One region of the Micromonospora sp. WMMD1274 genome, then DNA from elsewhere that is predicted to be linked to it. Evidence: riboswitches for the same ligand, from Rfam matches in the RefSeq annotation. Region 1 holds a riboswitch; the other holds the start of a gene.
What was found. Region 1 has a riboswitch for thiamine pyrophosphate ahead of ACN27D_RS05895 (ECF transporter S component). Riboswitches for the same ligand answer to the same signal wherever they lie in the genome.

Region 1 (10,047 bases):
GCCGGTGCAGCAACCCGTCCACGGTGGCGGTCACCGCCGTCTCGGGCTGACCGGTACGGCGCGGGCCGAGCGCCAGCTCGTCGCGCACCGTGGCGGTGACGAACTGGTGCTCCGGATCCTGGAACACCGACCCGATCCGGCGTACCAGCGCCGGTGCCCGCCAGCGGTGCGGGGGAGTACGCGCGTCCCGCCCGGCCAGTTCGGCGGACGCGGTGACGGTGCCCGTTCCGGGGCGCAGCAGACCGCCCAGGAGCAGCGCCAGTGTGGACTTGCCGGCCCCGTTGGGTCCGAGGACGGCGAGCGCCTCGCCGGCGCGTACCCGAAGGTCGGTGGGGTCGAGCCGGGGTGGGAGGCCGAGCCGGTCGGCGGTGAGCAGCACGTCGCCGGGCGGCGCGGTGGCGTGCCGGTGCGGCACGGTACGGCCCGGCACCCAGACCCCGGCGGCGGCCAGCGCGTCGCCGTGGGCGGCGAAGACCGTCTCGGGTGGCCCGTCGGCGCGTACCCCGCCGCCGGGTTCCAGCACCACGACGCGGTCGACCAGCGGCAGCGCCTCGGTGACCCGGTGCTCGACCAGGATCATCGTGGTGTCCAGGTCGAGCGCGTTCGCGACGGCGCGGCGGATCAGGGTGGCACCGGCCGGGTCGAGGTTGGCGGTGGGCTCGTCGAGCAGCAGCAGCCCCGGCCGTAGCGCGAGCGTGCCGGCCAGGGCCAGCCGCTGCTGCTCGCCGCCGCTGAGCGCGGCGGTCGGGCGGTCCCGGTCGTACGGGAAGCCGACCCGGTGCAGCGCCTCGTCGACGCGGGGCCAGATCTCCCCGGCGGGTACGCCACGGTTCTCCAACCCGAACGCCACGTCGTCGCCGGAGCGGGCCATCACGAGCTGGGTCTCCGGATCCTGGAAGACGATGCCGACGCGCTCGCGGGCCTTGCGCGGGTCCAGCCCGTCGATCTCGACGGTGCCCTCCTGCTCGCCGGAGTCCTCCGGCAACAGCCCGGCGAGCGCGGCCAGCAGCGTGCTCTTGCCGGCCCCGGAGGGCCCGAGCAGCAGCACCCGCTCCCCGCTCTCCACCCGCAGATCCACTCCACGCAGAGCCCAGCGCCGGCGCCCCCCGTGCCGCCACCCGAACCCCCGCAGCACCACAGCGCTCACCGCCCACCCACCCCCTCTCCCGGCCCAGCCTGCGTGATCAAGGAGTTCGCGTCCGGAGAATCGTGCCCGGCGGACGCAAACTCCTTGATCACCGGGCGGGGGTGAGGCCTCAGATCAAGGCTCGGTCGCGGCCGGCGGGGAAGCGGTCCAGGACGCCGGTGTTCGCCAGCGCGCGGGTGAGGGCCACCGCGCCCAGGCCGGCCACCAGCAGGCAACTGAGCACACCGAAGGCGATGTAGGGCAGCCGGAAGGTCGTCCAGCTCGTGCCCGGGTACCAGTACAGGGCGTCGAACAGCGTGGCGAAGAGGCCGCCGCACGCGCCGGCGAGCGCCGCCGTGAGCGGCCGGTAGAGGCGGTACCGGGTGGCCGCGAAGACCGCCTCGACGCCCAGGCCCTGCACCGCGCCCTGGAGGATCGCCATCGCGCCGTACGGGGAGCCGAGCAGCACCGAGACGGTCGAGGCGACGGTCTCGGTGAGCAGCGCCGCACCCGGCTTGCGGACGATCAGCGCGCTCAGCACGGCCGGGATGAGCCAGACGCCGTACATCACCGACTGCAGCGGGGCGAAGAAGGCGAACGGCCCGTCGCTGCCCTTCCAGAGGATGTTCCAGAGCTGGAACACGACGCCGAAGGCTACGGCGATGACCGAGGCGACGACGATGTCGACGGTACGCCAGCGGTTGCTGTCGGTACGGTTCATGGTTGGCTCCCAGTTCGTCGAGGTGAACCAGGAGAAGACGCACGCCGCGCCCGGTGGTCACCGGACGGCGACGCGGCTGGAGGTCGACCGAACTCCCTGCGCTGGCATTACCCAGATCAGGTTCGAGGGTCTGCGGGCACCGGCCCGCACTCTCAGCGCTGTGCGCTCCCCTGTCGGATGTGAAGTTGTCTCGTCGCAGACGCTAGCACCGACGACGGCCCCCGGCCCAGCAGGGCGAGTGTCGGTATGGTGGCGATCATGCTGGTGGATGCGCGGGGACTGACGTTCGAGGTACGCGCCGGCGGCCCCGAGGGCGGTGATCCCGTCCTGCTGCTGCACGGCTTCCCGCAGCACTCCGGCGAGTGGGACGCGGTGACGCCCGCCCTGCACGCCGCCGGGCTGCGCACGTACGCGCTCGACCAGCGCGGCTACTCGCCCGGCGCGCGTCCGGCGGACGTCGGGGCGTACCGGATTCCGGAGCTGGTGGCCGACGCGGCGGCGGTGCTGGACGCGCTCGGGGTGACCCGCGCGCACGTGGTGGGCCACGACTGGGGCGCGATCGTGGCGTGGGGCCTGGCGGCGGCGCACCCGGAGCGGGTCCGGACGTTGACCGCGGTGTCGGTGCCGCACCCGGCCGCCATGGGCCACGCGCTCGCCACCGACCCCCGGCAGAAGGTCAAGTCCGCCTACATCGCGTTGTTCCGCAAGCCCGGTACGGCGGAGAAGGTGCTGCTGGCGTGGAACGGCGCCACGCTGCGCAAGCTGCTGAGCGGGGTGGGCGGCGCCGGCGAGGTGGCCCGGTACGCCGAGCCGATGCGCGAGCCGGGGGCGTTGACGGCGGCGCTGAACTGGTACCGCGCGATGACCGGGACGGACATGAAGGCGGTCGCCCCGGTCGGGGTGCCCACCACGTTCGTCTGGAGCGACAAGGACGTGGCGATCGGCCGGACGGCCGCGCAGGCGTGCGCCGCGCACGTCACGGGTGACTACCGGTTCGTGGTGCTGCCCGGGGTCAGTCACTGGATCCCGGACGAGGCGCCCGGCCCGCTGGCCGAGGCGATCCTCGCCCGGTGCGCAGGAACGGAGGAAGCATGACGGTGAGCGCCGACGCGTACCTGGCGGTGGTGACCGAGACGATCGGCCGGGTCGCGGCCGAGCAGCGACAGAACGTGGCCGACGCGGCCGACCTGATCGCGGCGGCGCTGCAGGCCGACGGCGTGGTGCACGCGTTCGGCACCGGGCACTCCGAGGCGCTGGCCATGGAGATCGCCGGGCGGGCCGGCGGGCTGGTGCCCACCAACCGGATCGCGCTGCGTGACCTGGTGCTGGTCGGCGGCGACCCGGCCGACGTGCTGGGCCCGAAGCTGGAACGCGACCCGGCGGTGGCGCACCGCCTCTACGAGCTGGCGCCGATCCGGCCGCAGGACGTGTTCGTGCTGGCCTCGAACTCGGGCGTGAACGGGGCGATGGTCGAGTTCGCGTCCGTCGTGAAGGAACGCGGGCACGGCCTGGTGGCGATCACGTCGGCGCAGCACTCGGCCCGGATGACGTCGCGGCACCCGTCCGGCCGCAAGCTCGCCGACTTCGCCGACGTGGTGCTGGACAACGGCGCCCCGTACGGCGACGCCACGCTGCCGCTGCCCGGCGGCGGCGCGGTCGGCGCGGTCTCCTCGATCACGGCGGCGCTGCTCGCCCAGCAGATCGTCGTTGAGGTGGTGGCCCGGCTGGTCGCGGCGGGGCAGCGCCCGCCGGTCTACCTGTCCGCGAACATCACCGGCGGCGACGAGCACAACGCCGAGCTGGAGGCACGGTACGCGGGCCGCATCCGCCGGGGATCCTGAACCGGTTTCGTGATCAGCCGTACGGGGCACAGGCGGTCCTGCCGGTGGGCGTTCACCCGCCGGCCGTGCCGTCTCCCGGGGAGGTCCGCGAGTGTCCAAGGAATCCGAGAAGCAGCGCTGGCAGCGCAACTTCGCCGATCTGTTGCAGGAGCTGCGGGTCGCGCAGACCGGCGTGCAGATCCTCTTCGCCTTCCTGCTGACGCTGCCGTTCAGCAACGGGTTCGGCCGGACCACGGAGTTCCAGCGCGACGTCTACATCCTGGCGCTGCTGACCGCCGCCGCGTCCGCCGCGATGATCATCTCTCCGGTCGCGTTCCACCGGGCGTTGTTCCGGCAGGGCCGCAAGCCGGAGCTGGTCCGGTTCGCCCACCGGATGGCCACCGGCGGCCTGTTCTTCATGCTGATCGCGATGGTCAGCTCGGTCCTGCTGGTCACCGACTTCGTGCTGGACCGGCCGATCGCGTTCCTGCTCAGCGCGCTCACCGGCCTGTGGTTCCTGATCTTCTGGGCGATCCTGCCGTTCAGCCGGCGCAACTGGGGTGACGACGACATCGACGACGAGGACGACAACCCTCAGTCGCTCACCGACTGACGGTTCGCCAAATCGGGCGTGCACGCGGCGCTACCCCTGGGTAACACCCGGGGGTAGCGTCGTTTTCGTCGCACGCGTCGACGCAGCCGGACCGCGAGGAGGCAGCCGTGACCACGACACAGAACAGCCGGCCCGAGTCACCCGACGGCGCGGGACCGCTGCCCACCGAGGCGGGCCAGGTCTCCGAGAAGGAGGCCCGCCAGGTCGCCGAGGCGGCCCGCGAGTCGGCCTGGGACCGGCCCAGCTTCGGCAAGGAGTTGTTCCTCGGCCGGTTCCGGCTCGACCTGATCGACCCGTGGCCCCGCCCCGACCCGGCCGAGGTGGCCCGCGCGGACGAGTTCCTCGGCGCGCTGCGCGCGTACCTGGCGTCCGACGTGGACGGCGAGGCGATCGAGCGGGACGCGCGCATCCCCGACGAGGTGTTCCACGGCCTGGCCGGGCTCGGCACGTTCGGCATGAAGATCGACCGGAGGTACGGCGGGCTCGGGCTGAGCAACCTGCACTACTGCCGGGCGCTGATGCTCGTCGGCTCGGTGAACCCGGCGGTCAGCGCGCTGCTCTCCGCGCACCAGTCGATCGGCGTGCCGCAGCCGCTGAAGATGTTCGGCACGCCCGAGCAGAAGGAACGGTTCCTGCCCCGGCTCGCCGCCGGTGAGGTCTCCGCGTTCCTGCTCACCGAGCCGGACGTCGGCTCCGACCCGGCCCGGCTCGCCACCACCGCCGAGCCGACGGCGGACGGCACCGGCTACCGGCTCAACGGGGTGAAGCTCTGGGCCACCAACGGCACGCTCGCCACGCTGCTGGTGGTGATGGCCCGGGTGCCGGCCGGTGCGGGGCGCCGCGGCGGCATCACCGCGTTCGTGGTGGAGGGCGACAGCGACGGCATCACCGTCGAGCGGCGCAACTCCTTCGTCGGGCTGCGCGGCCTGGAGAACAGCCTCACCCGGTTCCACGACGTGTTCGTGCCGAAGGAGAACGTGATCGGCGGCGAGGGCAAGGGCCTGAAGATCGCGCTGACCACGTTGAACACCGGCCGGCTCTCGCTGCCGGCCATGTGCGTCGGCGCCGGCAAGTGGGCGCTGAACGTGGCCCGGGAATGGGCGGCGGACCGGGTCCAGTGGGGCCGCCCGGTGGGCGAGCACGAGGCGGTGGCGAAGAAGCTGTCCTTCATCGCCGCCACCACGTACGGCATGGAGTCGATGCTCGACCTGTCCTGCATGCTCGCCGACGACGACCGCAACGACATCCGGATCGAGGCGGCACTGGTCAAGCTGTACGCCAGCGAGATGGCCTGGCGGATCGCCGACGAGCTGATCCAGATCCGCGGTGGCCGTGGCTACGAGACGGCCGACTCGCTGGCCGCCCGGGGGGAACGGCCGGCCGCCGTCGAGCAGCTCCTGCGCGACCTGCGGATCAACCGGATCTTCGAGGGCTCCACCGAGATCATGCACCTGCTGATCGCCCGCGAGGCGGTCGACGCACACCTGTCCGTGGCGGGCGACATCATCGACCCCGACGCCGGGCTGGGCCGCAAGGCCAGGGCGGGCGCGCGGGCCGGTGCCTTCTACGCGAAATGGCTGCCCACGCTCGCCGTCGGCAAGGGGCAGACGCCCGGGGCGTACCAGGAGTTCGGACCGCTGGCCGGGCACCTGCGCCACGTCGAGCGGACCTCCCGCAAGCTGGCCCGGTCGACGTTCTACGCGATGTCCCGGTGGCAGGGGAAGATGGAACGCAAGCAGGCGTTCCTCGGCCGGGTGGTGGACATCGGCGCGGAGCTGTTCGCGATGAGCGCGGTCTGCGTCCGGGCCTACGCCGAGCGGGACGCGCACCCGGAGAACGTCGAACTGGCCGACCTGTTCTGCCGGCAGGCGCGGCTGCGTGTCGACGAGCTGTTCACCGGCCTGTGGTCGAACACCGACTCGGTCGACGTGGCAGCCGCCAAGCGGATCGTCGCCGGCCGGTACGCCTCGGTGGAGGACGGCGTCGTCACCCCGCCCGCCGACCTGCCGTGGGTGGCCCGCTGGGAACCGGGGCCGTCCACCGAGCAGGACGTCCGCCGTCGCATCCCGCCCGCCGGCTGACCGGAGCGCCCCGGCGGCCGTCCCGCCCGGACGGCCGCCGCGGCGGTCAGCGCGCGATCGCCCAGGCCAGGATGCCGGCCAGGATCAGGCCGTTGAGCCCGGCCAGCACCAGGTACGCCGACGGCGGGATCTTGCGGCCCTTGCGGACGAAACTCACCAGCACGCCCGCGTACGCCAGCAGCAGCACGGCGACGACGATCAGGAAGTACAGCACCGGCACACCTTACCGGCCGCCGCGCAGCCCCAGTTCGCGCAGCTCCAGCGCGGCGAGCGCGTCGACTGTCGCGTCGTCGCCGCGCCGCCACGCCTCGGCGACGTCGGGCGCGATCCGGGTCAGCTTCGACAGCGGCTGACCGGCCAGCGCGCGCAGCGCCAGCAGGTCCCGCCCGGCCGGTGCGCCGGCCAGGGCCTTCGCCGCGCCCGCCCGGCGCATCCAGCGCAGGCGCAGCGGCAGCCAGCCGAACAACACCAGGCCGAGCGGGAACACCAGCACCGCGACGGTCAGCGCGAGCGCGAGCTGCCCGACCAGCTCCTGCTGGTCGCGGCCGGCCTCGGCGACCGAGCGGGCGGCCTCGGCGGCGCGGGTGAACGGCGCGGTCAGCTCGTCGCCGACGATCGGCACCCGGCCGACCTTGCCGCCGGCGTCGGCCAGGTTGTCGGCGAGTCCACCACCGGCCCCCTCCAGCTTCTGCCCGGGTACGGCGAGCTTCTCGACCAGGTCGTGCAGCCACAGCGCGAAGCGGATCGCGGCGTACACCCAGACGACCACGAGCAGGTCGGTGAGGAACTGGCGGACGGCGGTGGGAAAACGGTCGGCGTAGATCTTCACGCCGGACAGCGTCCCACGGCGCGGGCGCGTCGGCACCTGGCCGATTTCCCGCTCAGTGCGACCCTTCGCCGGCGTGACTGACGGCGTCCGCCACGATGTGCGCGACGTGGTCGTCGACCAGGGCGTACGCGATCTCCCGGCCGCGCCGCGACCCGCGCACCACGCCGGCGCCCCGCAGCACCCGCAGGTGCTGGGAGACCAGCGGCTGAGGCGCGCCGAGCTTCTCGACCAGCTCGTGCACGCAGCGTTCGCCCTCGGCCAGCTCGCTCACGATCGCGAGCCGGATCGGGGCCGAGAGCGCGCGCAGCAGGTCACCCGCACCCTCGAAGGCGTCGTACCCGTTCGTGCCGGTCACCCTGTAACGGTAACCAATCCCAGCTGCGGCGGCGGGTAGGGCCTCACCGCAGCAGCACCTCGTGCTCGGCCGGCTCGGACGGCGGCGCGACCCGGTCGGCCCGTACCCGCCGCCGCAGCGCCCGCACACCGGCTGCCGCGAGCGCGACCAGCAGGAACGAGCCGATCGCCACGAGCACCACCGACGCGCCGGGCGCGGTGTCGGCGGTGGCCGCCACCCACACCCCGGCTCCGGCGGCGAACAGGCCCAGCGCCATGGCCGCCGTCATGGTCGACCGGAAGCCCCGGGTCACCTGCTGCGCGGTGGCGACCGGCACCACCATCAGCGCGCTGATCAGCAGCACCCCGACCGCCCGCATGGCGATGGTCACGGTGACCGCGGTGCCGACCGCGATGAGCAGGTTCAGCGCCCGTACCGGCAGGCCGGACACCCGGGCGTACTCCTCGTCGTGGCACACCGCGAACAGCGCCGGGCGCAGCACCAGCATGGTCACCAGCAGCACCACGCCGAGCACGCCGATGGTGATCAGGTCGGTCCGGGAGGTGGTGGTCAGCGACCCGAACAGGTACGCGTTGAGCGACCCGCTGCTGGCGTCGGAGAGCCCGACCAGCATCACGCCACCGGCGATGCCGCCGTAGAACAGCAACGCCAGCGCCAGGTCACCGGAGGTGCGCCCGTACGCGCGGACCAGCTCGATCACCACCGCGCCGAGCGTCGCGGCGATCACCGCCACCAGCACGGGGGAGCGGTTGAGCAGCAGTCCCGCGCCGACGCCGGTGAGCGCCACGTGCCCGAGCCCGTCGCCGATCAGCGCCAGCCGGCGCTGCACCAGGTAGATGCCGAGCGCCGGGGCGGCCAGCCCGATGATCAGCGCGCCGACCAGGGCGCGGAGCATGAAGTCGTACTGGAAGAGATCCATCTCAGATGCCTGTCCAGAGCCGGGCGGGCTCCTCGTCGCAGTGCGGGTGCACGTGCTCGTGGTCCGGGTCGGCGTGGTGGCCGGCCGGTTCGGGCACCGCGCCGTCGTGGGCGATCCCGCCCTGGTGCACCACCACGGCCCGGCTGATCAGCGGGCGCAGCGGGCCCAGCTCGTGCGCGACGAGCAGCACGGTGCCCCCGCCGTCGCGGAACGTGCGCAGCGCCCCGGCGAACGCCTCCTGGCTGGCCGCGTCCACCCCGGCGGTCGGCTCGTCGAGCACCAGCAGCTCCGGCCCGCCGGCGAGCGCGCGGGCGATCAGGGTGCGCTGCTGCTGGCCGCCGGAGAGCGTGGACACCGGGTCACCGGCCCGGTCGGCGAGCCCGACCGCCTCCAGCGCCGCCGCCACCGCCTCCCGGTCCGCCCGCCCCGCGGGCCGCAGCACGCCCCGGCGGGCCAGCCGCCCGGACGCCACCACCTCGCGCACGGTCGCGGGCACTCCGCTGCCCGCGCCGAGCCGCTGTGGCACGTACCCGATGCGGTGCCACTGCCGGAAGCGGCGCTGCGGCGTGCCGAACAGGGCGACCGACCCGGCGCCGACCGGCACCAGGCCGAGCGCGGCGCGCACGAGCGTCGACTTGCCGGAGCCGTTGGCGCCGAGCACGGCGACCACCTCTGAGGCGGTCACTGTCAACGAGACGTCACGCAGCACCGGGCGGCCGTCGTAGCCGATCGTGGCGTGCGCGATCTCGATCACGGGTGGGGTCATGAACAGTCCAGAGCGGTTCGCAGGGTCTGCAGGTTGGTGCGCATCGCGGAGAGGTAGTCGCCGTCGGCGGGCGGGCCCTCCAGCGGGTCCAGGACCGCCGTCTTCGCCCCGACCTCACGCGCGATGGTCTCGGCGACCTTCGGGCTGACCAGCGTCTCGAAGAAGATCGTGCCGGCCTGGTGCTCCCGGGCCTCCTCGGCGACCTCGGCGAGGCGCTTCGGGGACGGCTCGGACTCCGGGGTGAGCCCGCTGATGCCGATCTGCTCCAGCCGGTAGCGCTCGGTCAGGTAGCCGAACGCGGTGTGACTGGTCACGATCTCCCGGCGCTGGCAGGTGCGCAGGCCGTCGGCGTACTCGGTGTCGAGCTTCGTCAGCTCGGAGCGCAGCGCGCCGGCGCGGGCGGTGTAGTCGGCGGCGTGGTCCGGGTCGGCCTTGCCGAGCCGCTCGGCGAGCTTGTCGCCGATGGTGGCCAGCCGGGTCGGGTCGAGCCAGACGTGCGGGTCCTTGCCGCCGCCCTCCTCGGCGTGCCCGGCCTCGCCCTCGTGGTCGTGGTCGTGGCCACCGGCGGCGGCGTCCAGCAGCGGCGTCACGCCCGCCACGTCGAACGCGCGGTCGCCGCCGTTCTGCTCCACCGCCTCGTCCACCGCCGGCTGGAAGCCGCTGAGGTAGACGACCACGTCGGCGTCGACGACCTGGCCGACCTGCCGCGGGTTGAGTTCCAGGTCGTGCGGCTCGGCGCCCGGCTTGGTGAGGTTGCTGACCGCGACCGTGTCGCCGCCGATCCGCTCGGCCAGGAACTGGAGCGGGTAGAACGCGG
Region 2 (10,047 bases), 800 kb from region 1:
GCCACCGCGCCGGAGACGAGCGAGCCGGACTCCCGGCGCGGCCGGCACGCCGAACCGGACGACGCCGACGCGCCCGCCGGGAAGTCGAAGCCTCTGCGTGGTCTGTTCCGCCGCAACCGCGGGGCCAAGGGCGACCCGGAGCCGGCCGAGCGTACGGCCGAGCCGACCACCGCTGCCGACGACGAGTACGTGGACTGGGTCGCCGGTCTCGCCTCGGACGACAACGCCGACGACGCCCGCTCGCTGCGGACCGGACGGCACCACCGCGACTGAACGAGCACCGGGGCGGGCCGGATCGCACGGCCCGCCCCGGCCTCGCTCACGCCAGCGGCAGGTAGACCCGTGACCCGGAGGCGACGAACTCCTCCGACTTGCCGCGCATGCCCCGCGCCGCGTAGTCCTTCAGCTCCTGCGTGATCTTCATGGAGCAGAACTTCGGCCCGCACATCGAGCAGAAGTGCGCTGTCTTCGCCGGCTCGGCGGGCAGCGTCGCGTCGTGGTAGGCCCGCGCGGTCTCCGGGTCGAGCGCCAGGTTGAACTGGTCCTCCCAGCGGAACTCGAACCGGGCCTTCGACAGCGCGTCGTCCCACGCCTGCGCGCCGGGGTGCCCCTTGGCCAGGTCGGCCGCGTGCGCCGCGATCTTGTACGCGATCACGCCCGCTTTCACGTCGTCGCGGTCGGGCAGCCCGAGGTGCTCCTTCGGGGTGACGTAGCAGAGCATCGCGGTGCCGAACATGCCGATCATCGCCGCGCCGATCGCGGAGGTGATGTGGTCGTACGCGGGCGCGACGTCGGTGGTCAGCGGACCGAGCGTGTAGAACGGCGCCTCGTGGCACCACTCCTGCTGGAGGTCCACGTTCTCCTTGATCTTGTGCATCGGCACGTGCCCGGGGCCCTCGATCATCACCTGCACGTCGTACTCCCAGGCGACCTTCGTCAGCTCACCGAGCGTGCGCAGCTCGGCGAACTGCGCCTCGTCGTTGGCGTCGGCGATGGAGCCGGGGCGCAGGCCGTCGCCGAGGGAGAACGTGACGTCGTACTTCGCGAGCAGCGAACACAGCTCCCGGAAGTTCGTGTAGAGGAAGTTCTCCTCGTGGTGGGCCAGGCACCAGGCGGCCATGATCGAGCCACCCCGGGACACGATGCCCGTCACCCGGTCCACCGCCAGCGGCACGTACGGCAGCAGCACCCCGGCGTGCACGGTCATGTAGTCGACGCCCTGCTCCGCCTGCTCGACGACGGTCTCGCGGAACACCTCCCAGCTCAGCTTCACCGGGTCGCCGCCGACCTTCTCCAGCGCCTGGTAGATCGGCACCGTGCCGATCGGCACCGGCGCGTTCCGCACGATCGCCTCGCGGGTCTCGTGGATGCGCTTGCCGGTGGACAGGTCCATCACTGTGTCCGCGCCCCACCGGGTCGCCCAGGTCAGCTTCTCCACCTCCTCGGCCACCGACGAGGTGACCGCCGAGGTGCCGATGTTGGCGTTGACCTTCACCAGGAACGCCTTGCCGATGACGGCCGGCTCGCACTCCGGGTGGTTGACGTTCAGCGGCAGCACGGCCCGCCCGGCCGCGATCTCGTCCCGCACGAACTCCGGCGACACCGACTCCCGGATCGCCACGAACTCCATCTCCGGCGTGACGATCCCGGCCCGGGCGTACGCGAGCTGCGTCGGCCGCTTCCCGTCCACGCCCGCCAGCGGCGTGCCGGCGCCGCGTACCGGGGCGACGTCGCCGCGCTCGGCGATCCACGGCCCGCGCAGCGCGGGCAGCCCCACCTCGGGGTCGGAGCCGGGACCGGAGGTGTCGTAGAGCCGTACCGGCGGGTTGTCCCCGGTCAGCGGCACCTCGGCGAACGGCACCCGGATGTCCGGGCGTGACCCTTCCACGTACACCTTGCGACGTGCCTGCATGACAGCCTCCCTGTCGCTCATGCGGACCAGCCGAAGTGGTCCAGCGGGCCGCGTCCCGCGCCCAGCTCCCAGGTCCGCGCGCCGGTCAGCGCGCGGGTGACGTACTCCTTGGCGGCGGCCACCGCGACCGGCACCGCGTCGCCCGCGGCGAGCCGGACCGCGACGGCGGCCGAGAACGAACAGCCGGTGCCGTGGTTGTGCCGGGTGTCCACCCGGGGTGCGCGCAGCAGCCGCGTGGTCCCGCCGCCCGCGAGGACGTCGACCGACTCGCCGTCGGCGTCCACGTCGCCGCCGGTCACCACCACGAACGCCGGGCCGCGCGCGGCCAGCGCCTCGGCCGCCGCGACCATCTCCTCCACGGTGCCCACCGGGCCTCCGGTGAGGGCCGCGGCCTCCGCGCAGTTGGGCGTCGCCACCTCCGCGTACGGCAGCAGCCGCTCGACCGCCTCCACCACGCCGAGCCGGTGCCCGCTCGTGGCGACCAGCACCGGATCGACGACCAGGTGCGGCAGCTGCCCGGCGCGGGCCGCCTCGGCGACCGCGTCGGCGACGGCCGGGGTGCCGAGCATGCCGCTCTTCACGGCCCGCACGTCGAAGTCGCCGAGCACGCTGTCCATCTGGTCGCGCACGGTCTGCGGGGGCAGCGGCAGGACGGCGTCCACGCCCCGGGTGCTCTGCGCGGTGACGGCGGTGAGCACGCTCGTGCCGTACGCCCCGAGCGCGGCGAACGTCTTGAGGTCGGCCTGGATGCCCGCTCCCGCTCCGGAGTCGGAGCCGGCGATGCTGAGGACTGTTTTCGGCGTCACTGCTTTCCTTCACCGGTGGTTGCGGTTGAGGGCTGCGGCCGACCGTGCCCACTCCGGGCGGTCAGGCTTGATCCCTCCGTGGTCACGGTCGGCCGCAGCCCTGTCGCGTGCGGGCCTTCGTCGGATCGCGCGGGGTGGGTGCGCGCCATACGGGTGGCCGCCTCCTGGAAGGCTCTGCCCAGCGTGGTGGCGGTTTCGGTGGGGTCGTTCGCGCGCATGATCGCGCCGAGCACTGCTACTCCTGTGGCGCCCGCCGCTACGCATGCGTGAACCTGCGCCGCGGTTTCGATGCCGCCGAGGGCGAGCACCGGGACCGGGCTGGCTTTCACCAGCGCGGCGAGTCCGGCCGGCCGCAGCGCCGGTCCGTAGCCGGGCTTCGTCCTCGTCTCGTAGACCGGGGACAGCGTCGCGTAGTGCTCGGTGGTGAGCCGGGCCAGCTCGGCGGTGTCGTGGCAGGAACGGCCGACCAGTCCGACGGCGGGCGGCGGGTACGGGCCGGCGGCGGGCAGGTGCACCGCGTCCCCGTCGAGCGGATCGGGTCCGGCGACGACGAGCGTGCCGCCTGCCTCGGCGAGGATCGCGCGCAGGTCGGCGGCGAGCGCGAGGCGGTCGGCGCGGGGCAGGTCCTTCTCCCGCAGCACCACCCACCGCACTCCCCCGCCGACGGCACCCGCCACCACGTCGACGAGCGCCCCCCGAGCCACCCGCCGATCGGTCAGCAGCACGATTCCGGTCGGCCCGGCGGAGATCTTGGTACCCGGCCGCCCGTCCAGGGGCGCGCGCGTACCAAGATCGCCGAGAACGGTGACGCGTGAAGCGGTCACAGGTCGGGCCGACCGTCGTCCGGGGTGGACGCCAGGGCGTGGAAGCGGCGGGCGATGCGGCCCGCGCCGTACGCCAGCCGGCCCGCCTCGACCGCGTACCGCATCGCGGTGGCCATCGCCACCGGGTCGGCGGCCCGGGTCACGGCGCTCGCCAGCAGCACCGCATCGCAGCCCAGCTCCATCGCGAGCGCGGCGTCGGAGGCGGTGCCGATGCCCGCGTCGAGCACCACCGGCACGTCGACGGCCTGCCGGATCAGCCGGATGTGGTGCGGGTTGCCGATGCCCAGCCCGGAGCCGATCGGCGACCCGGCCGGCATCACCGCCGCGCAACCCACGTCGGCCAGCCGCCGGGCCAGCACCGGATCGTCCGACGTGTACGGCAGCACCGTGAACCCGTCCGCCACCAGCTCCTCGGCGGCGCGCAGCAGCTCCACCCCGTCGGGCAGGAGCGTGCGCTCGTCGCCGATCACCTCCAGCTTCACCCAGTCGGTGTCGAACGCCTCCCGGGCCAGGTGCGCCGTCTTCACCGCCTCGACAGCGGTGCGGCAGCCGGCCGTGTTCGGCAGCAGCCGTACGCCGCACCGCTCCACCAGGTCGAGCAGGCCGCCCGACCCGCCGGGCGTGGTGTCCATCCGGCGCAGCGCCAGCGTCACCAACTCGGTGCCGGAGGCGCGGATCGCCTGCTCCAGCACGTGCAGGTTGGCCGCGCCGCCGGTGCCGAGGACGAGCCGGGAGCCGAACGTGACCCCGCCGATCTCCAACGTGGACATCCGCTCACCCGCCCTGGGTTGCGCTGAGCACCTCGACGCGGTCGCCGTCGCGCAGCACGCTCGCCGACCAGCCGCCGCGCGGCACCACCTCGCCGTTCACCGCGACCGCGAGCCCGCGCTCCCGGTCGGTGACGGTGCGGACCACCTCGGCGACTGTGACGCCCTCGGGCAGCGTCCGGCCGGTGCCGTTGACGATCAGTTCCACGTGCGCTCCTTCCCGAAGCGGTCCGGGGTGAAGGGGACGAGTGCGGGATCCGGCTCGCCGGTGACGATCAGCTCGGTGACCAGGTCGGCGGTGACCGGGGTGAGCACGATGCCGTGCCGGTGGTGCCCGGTCGCGGCGAGCACGCCCGGCTGCCCGGGCAGCGGCCCGATGATCGGCGCGTTGTCCGGCGTACCGGGGCGCAACCCGGCCACGGCCTCCACCAGCTCGTACTCGACCAGTTCCGGCACCAGCTCGGCGGCGGCGCGCAGCAGTGTCAGCACGCCACCGGCGGTGACCTCGGTGTCCGCGCGCTCCTCGACCGTCGCCCCGACCACGACCTCGCCGCTGTCCCGGGGCACCAGGTAGACCGACTCGCTGTCCGCGTACCCCCGGATCACGTGCCGGAAGCCCGGCGGACCGCCACCGGGCGCGCGCAGCCGCAGCACCTGGCCCTTCACCGGCCGGACCGGCAGGCCGGTCAGCGCCGCCGCGCCGCAGCCGGCCGCGACCACTGTGACCCGCGCGTCCACCTCGGACAGCGCGCCGACGCGCGCCGGGCGCAGCTCCACGCCGGCGCGCTCGGCGGCCGTGCGCAACACGGCGACCAGCCGCCGCGGGTCGACCTGGTGGTCGCCGGGAGCCACCGCGCCGCCGCGCACGCGCGGCGCCAGCGCCGGTTCGCGGTCGCGCAGCTCCGAGGGGCGCAGCGGCGTGATCGGCAGTCCCAACCCCCGTTGGTACGACCACAGCCGACCCGCCTCGGCCAGGTCGTCGGCGGTGAGCCCGACGACGAGCGTGCCCTCGGTGCGGTGGCCGACGTCGACGCCGCTCGCCCCGGCCAGTTCGGCGGCGAAGCCGGGCCAGCGGGCGGCCGACTCGACGAGCAGCCCGGTCAGCTCGTGCTCACCGAAGTACGCCTCGGCGACCGGCGACAGCATCCCCGCGGCCACCGAGGACGCACCCGACCCGGGCCGGTCGTCGTGCACCACCACGCGCAGTCCGCGCTGCGCGCACCGCCACGCGATCGCGAGTCCCACCGGCCCGGCGCCCACCACCGCCACGTCGGCCGGGCTCATCGCGTCAGCGCCCGCAGCAGCTCGGCGGTGGCGTGCGCGGGATCGGCGGCCAGGCTGAGCGCCCCGACCACCGCCACCCCGTACGCCCCGGCGGCCCGCAGCGCCGGCACGGTCGCGGCGGTCACCCCGCCGATCGCGATCACCGGCACGCTCACCGCCTCGGCGACCGCGCGTATCCCCTCGGGGCCGATCGGGTCCGGCAGGCCGGACTTGGTGGTGGTGGCGTGGCACGGGCCCACGCCCAGGTAGCTCGCGCCCGCGTCCACCGCCGCGCGGGCGCCCACCGGTTCGCGGGCGGTCGCGCCGAGCACGGCGTCCGGGCCGAGCACCCGGCGCGCGGCGGCCACCGGCAGGTCGTCCGCGCCGACGTGCCCACCGGCGGCGTCCACCGCGAGCGCCACGTGCAGCCGGTCGTTGACCAGGCACCGTGCCCCGTACGGCCGGCACGCCTCGGTCACGCGGCACGCCAGCTCGTACGCCTCCCGGTCGGTGGCGTCGTCCTCCACACGCACCTGCACGACGAGCTCGGCGCCCGCCACGGGCAGCGCGGCACGCAGCACGGCGAGCGGGTCACGCCCCGGCCGGGTGTCGGTGATGAGATGCAGTCGTCCCAGGGACAGCACGGCAACGCTCCTCCCTGCGCCGGCATTACCCGGATCAGGTTCGACGGTCGGGGGCTCCCAGCCCCCCTCTCAGCCCGGTCCGCACCGGGCTCCCGTGGGTCACTTGCGGCCTACCGTACGACGCCTCCCGCCCGGACGGAAGCCCGGGTGAGGTTTTTCCCAGGAACCAGCCGTCCGCCGGATCGGGGCAGCGGGTGACCGTCCCGTCACGACACGCTGCCGGGATGTCCGTTCCCGCCCGTGTCCCGCGCCGCCTGGCGACAGTGCCGTTCCGGGGCGGCCGTGCCGTCTCCGAAGGGCTGCTCACCTGAACGATGCTGCGCGGGCCGACGTGGATCCGCCTGCTCCCGGACGTGTACGTGCACCGGGACGGACACCGCGCCGACGACCACCGGATGTGGTGCGAGGCGGTGGCGTTGCGCCTGCCGCCGGGTGCCGTGCTGGCGGGACGCAGCGCCGCCTGGTTGTCCGGCGCGGACGTGCTCACCCGCGACGCACCGGTGACGGTGCTGCTGCCGGCGGCCGCGCGACTGCGACCGCACCCACGGATGCGGGTGGTCCGATCACCGCTGCCCGATCGGGACCGCACCCTCGCCGGCTGGCTGCCGGTCACCACCCCGCTGCGTACCGCGTTCGACCTGGGCCGGCAGGGCCCACTCGCCGAGGCGCTGGTCGCCGTCGACGCGCTGCTGCGCCGCCGGGTCGTGGAGCTGCCCGTCCTGCGGGCCTACGCCGCCGACCGGCCGGGCTGGCCGGGCGCTCCACTGCTGCGCGAGGTGCTGGCGCTGGCCGAGCCGCTGAGCGAGTCCCCGATGGAGACGCGGCTGCGGCTGCTCCTGCTCGACGCGGGCCTCGGCCCGCTCACCGCCCAGCACGAGGTACGCGCCGGCGGGCGCTTCGTGGCCCGGGTGGACCTGGCCTGGCCCGCTCTGCGCCTCGCGGTCGAGTACGACGGCGACCACCACCGCGAACGGGCTCACTTCCGGCGGGACGTGGCACGCCTGAACGCGCTCCGCGCCGCCGGGTGGGTCGTGCTGCGGTTCACCGCCGACGACGTGCTCCGCCGTCCCGACGCCACAGTGGCCCTGGTACGCCAGGCCCTGGCAGAACGTCGCGCCGCCGAGGCGCACCACTGACCCGTGCCCGCAGCCCGCAGCCCGCAGCCCGCAGCCCGCAGCCCGCAGCCCGCAGCCCGCAGCCCGCAGCCCGCAGCCCGCAGCCACGAGTCTCGCCCCGCCGCACCCCCGGCCCGGCCACCGCCACCCGGTGCCGAGCCGAGCCGAGCCGAGCCGAACCGGACCGAGCCGAGCCGAGCCGGGTCGCCCGAGACACCACGGGCGTCAGGAGGCCGCCGCAGACACCTATGGCGTTCCACTCGCGGCTGAATCTGGCGAGGAGTGGAACGCCATAGGTGTCTCAAGGCCCTTTTGACACCCATACCGTTCCAGCCATCGTGAGCGCTGCCTCTGAGTGGAACGCCATGGGTGCCTCCGCGCGGGCGGGCCACGGTGGGCGCACGCCCGCCGCGCGGGGCGAGCCCTGACGCTCACACGCCGACGAGCGGGCGCACCTGCGAGGCGCGAGCGGACGCCCGACGCGCGGGAGGGCGCGTCGGCACCGGCGGGGACGTCAGAGGATGGCGTCCAGGGCGTCCAGGTCCTCGTCGCTGGGCTGCCAGGTGCCGGCGTCGGCGTTGGCCTTCACCTGCTCGGGAGTGGTCGCCCCGGCGATCACCGAGGTCACCGCGGGACGGGCCGCCAGTCCACCGATGGCCACCTGGAGCATGCTGATCCCGCGCTCGGCCGCGTACGCCTCGATCGCCTCGATGACGTCCCAGCGCGCGGCGGCCAGCCGCTCGGCGTACCGGCCGCCACCGGCCAGGCGGCTGCCCGCCGGGGGCGCCTCGCCCCGCTTGTACTTGCCGGTGAGCAGCCCGTTGGCGAGCGGGAAGAACGGCAGCATGCCGAGGCCGAACCGCTCGCAGGCCGGGATCACCTCGTCCTCCACCCCGCGTTCCACCAGCGAGTAGTGGTTCTGCGCGGAGATGAACCGGGTACGCCCCTGCGACGACGCGGTCCAGTCGGCGTCGGCGATCTGCCACCCGGCGAAGTTGGAGTTGCCGAGGTAGCGCACCTTGCCGGCGGTCACCAGGTCGTCCAGCGCGGCGAGCGTCTCGTCGATCGGGGTGCCCGGGTCGGGCTCGTGCATCTGGTACAGGTCGATGTGGTCGGTGCCGAGCCGGCGCAGCGACGCCTCGACGGCGCGGGCGATGTAGCGGCGGGAGCCCCGGGCGCCGTGGTCGGGCCCGTTCGCGCCGTTCATGTCCATGCCGAACTTGGTGGCCACCACCACGTCGTCGCGGCGGCCCTTGAGCGCCTGGCCGAGCAGTTCCTCGGAGGCGCCCTGCGGCTCGCCGTAGATGTCGGCGGTGTCGAAAAAGTTGATCCCGGCGTCGAGCGCTGCGTCCACCACCGCGCGGGTGCCGTCGAGGTCGAGTTTACGGCCGAAGTTGTTGCAGCCGATACCGACCACTGACACCACGAGCCCGGAGTCGCCCAGCCGGCGATAGGTCATCTCACTCACGAGATCCACCCTATGCCCGCTCCCCGGGTGTCACCCGGAGAGCGGCGGCCAGCACCCGGGCGTCACCGATGGTCGCCGCCAACTCCTCGGGGGTACGCCCCACCGCGCCCAGCAGCGCCTGCGCCCGCTCGGCGAAGTCCGGCGGCGCACCCGGCAGGCGCCCGGCGGAGGCGATCATGCCCTTCTCGTTCACCAGCCACCGTCCGGCCCGGCCGTGCAGCGCGTGGACCAGCACCCCGACCACCCGGAACAGGCAGCCCGCCACGTAGCCGGCGTCGCCCCCGGCCGCGCCCTTGGCCGCGCCGTCGAGCAGCAGCCCGGTCTCCCAGCCACCGGCCACCAGCGCGGCGCCGAGCGCGGGCGGGTAGTCGACGGTCTCGGCGCGCAGCGCGGTCAGCTCGCCGGTCGGGTCGCCGAGCACCCGTCCGAGCGCCACCTCCCCGGCGTACGTGTGGGAGTAGAAGCCGAGCGGGTGCCCGGCCTGCGCCTCGACCGTGTAGCGGCCGGCCCGGCAGTCCGCCCAGACCCGGTGCACCCGGTCCAGGTCCCGGTAGATCCAGTCCACGGCGACCCCGCCGACGCGCAGCCAGCCGCCCCCGTCGACCCACGGTCCCCAGCCGCCCGGGGCGGTGAGGTCCACCGGCCCGTCGGCGATGGAGGCGGCCACCGCGCGCAGCCCGGCCAGGTCGGGCGTACCCCGGTAGTAGAGGCCCAGGTCCCAGTCGGAGTCGGGCCGGTGATCGCCGCGGGCGCGGCTGCCGCCGAGCGCCACCGCGACCACCCCGTCGACCGCGCACAGCCGGTCGACCACGTCCTGGTCGATCACCCCACGTCCCAGACCGGCTCCGGCGTCTCGACCACGTCGCCGTCGCCGCGGAACAGCACGAACCGGTCGAAGGTACGGGTGAACCACCGGTCGTGGGTGACAGCGACCACCGTCCCCTCGAACGCGGTCAGTCCGGCCTCCAGCGCCTCGGCCGAGGCCAGGTCGAGGTTGTCGGTGGGCTCGTCGAGCAGCAGCAGCGTCGCCCCGGACAGCTCCAGCAGCAGCACCAGGAACCGGGCCTGCTGCCCGCCGGAGAGCGTGCCGAACCGCTGGTCGCCCTGACCGGCCAGCTCGTACCGGGACAGCGCCGCCATGGCCGCGTGCCGGTCCATGCCGGCACGGTGGTCGTCGCCGCGCCACAGCACCTCGACGAGCGTCTTGGCCGTCAGCTCGGGCCGGTCGTGGGTCTGCGAGAAGTGCCC

Region 2: it holds a riboswitch for thiamine pyrophosphate, as region 1 does, so the genes downstream of both, thiE (thiamine phosphate synthase) here and ACN27D_RS05895 (ECF transporter S component) in region 1, are expected to answer to the same signal.

The regions. Positions count from the first base shown of each region.
Region 1 covers NZ_JBMHMG010000001.1:1,362,088-1,372,134, reverse strand. The annotation lists gene ACN27D_RS05900 (ABC transporter ATP-binding protein) at 1-1,147, opposite strand, end outside; gene ACN27D_RS05895 (ECF transporter S component) at 1,257-1,847, opposite strand; TPP riboswitch at 1,923-2,029, opposite strand; gene ACN27D_RS05890 (alpha/beta fold hydrolase) at 2,106-2,942, shown strand; gene ACN27D_RS05885 (sugar isomerase domain-containing protein) at 2,939-3,688, shown strand; gene ACN27D_RS05880 (DUF6328 family protein) at 3,780-4,280, shown strand; gene ACN27D_RS05875 (acyl-CoA dehydrogenase family protein) at 4,388-6,361, shown strand; gene ACN27D_RS05870 (hypothetical protein) at 6,408-6,575, opposite strand; gene ACN27D_RS05865 (hypothetical protein) at 6,585-7,190, opposite strand; gene ACN27D_RS05860 (ArsR/SmtB family transcription factor) at 7,243-7,545, opposite strand; gene ACN27D_RS05855 (metal ABC transporter permease) at 7,589-8,464, opposite strand; gene ACN27D_RS05850 (metal ABC transporter ATP-binding protein) at 8,466-9,230, opposite strand; gene ACN27D_RS05845 (metal ABC transporter substrate-binding protein) at 9,227-10,047, opposite strand, start outside.
Region 2 covers NZ_JBMHMG010000001.1:2,157,257-2,167,303, forward strand. The annotation lists gene ACN27D_RS09750 (hypothetical protein) at 1-273, shown strand, start outside; gene thiC (phosphomethylpyrimidine synthase ThiC) at 320-1,912, opposite strand; gene thiD (bifunctional hydroxymethylpyrimidine kinase/phosphomethylpyrimidine kinase) at 1,930-2,718, opposite strand; gene ACN27D_RS09765 (thiamine phosphate synthase) at 2,715-3,467, opposite strand; gene ACN27D_RS09770 (thiazole synthase) at 3,539-4,312, opposite strand; gene thiS (sulfur carrier protein ThiS) at 4,317-4,517, opposite strand; gene thiO (glycine oxidase ThiO) at 4,508-5,593, opposite strand; gene thiE (thiamine phosphate synthase) at 5,590-6,213, opposite strand; TPP riboswitch at 6,211-6,322, opposite strand; gene ACN27D_RS09790 (DUF559 domain-containing protein) at 6,531-7,352, shown strand; gene ACN27D_RS09795 (aldo/keto reductase) at 7,846-8,808, opposite strand; gene ACN27D_RS09800 (nucleotidyltransferase family protein) at 8,810-9,625, opposite strand; gene ACN27D_RS09805 (ABC-F family ATP-binding cassette domain-containing protein) at 9,622-10,047, opposite strand, start outside.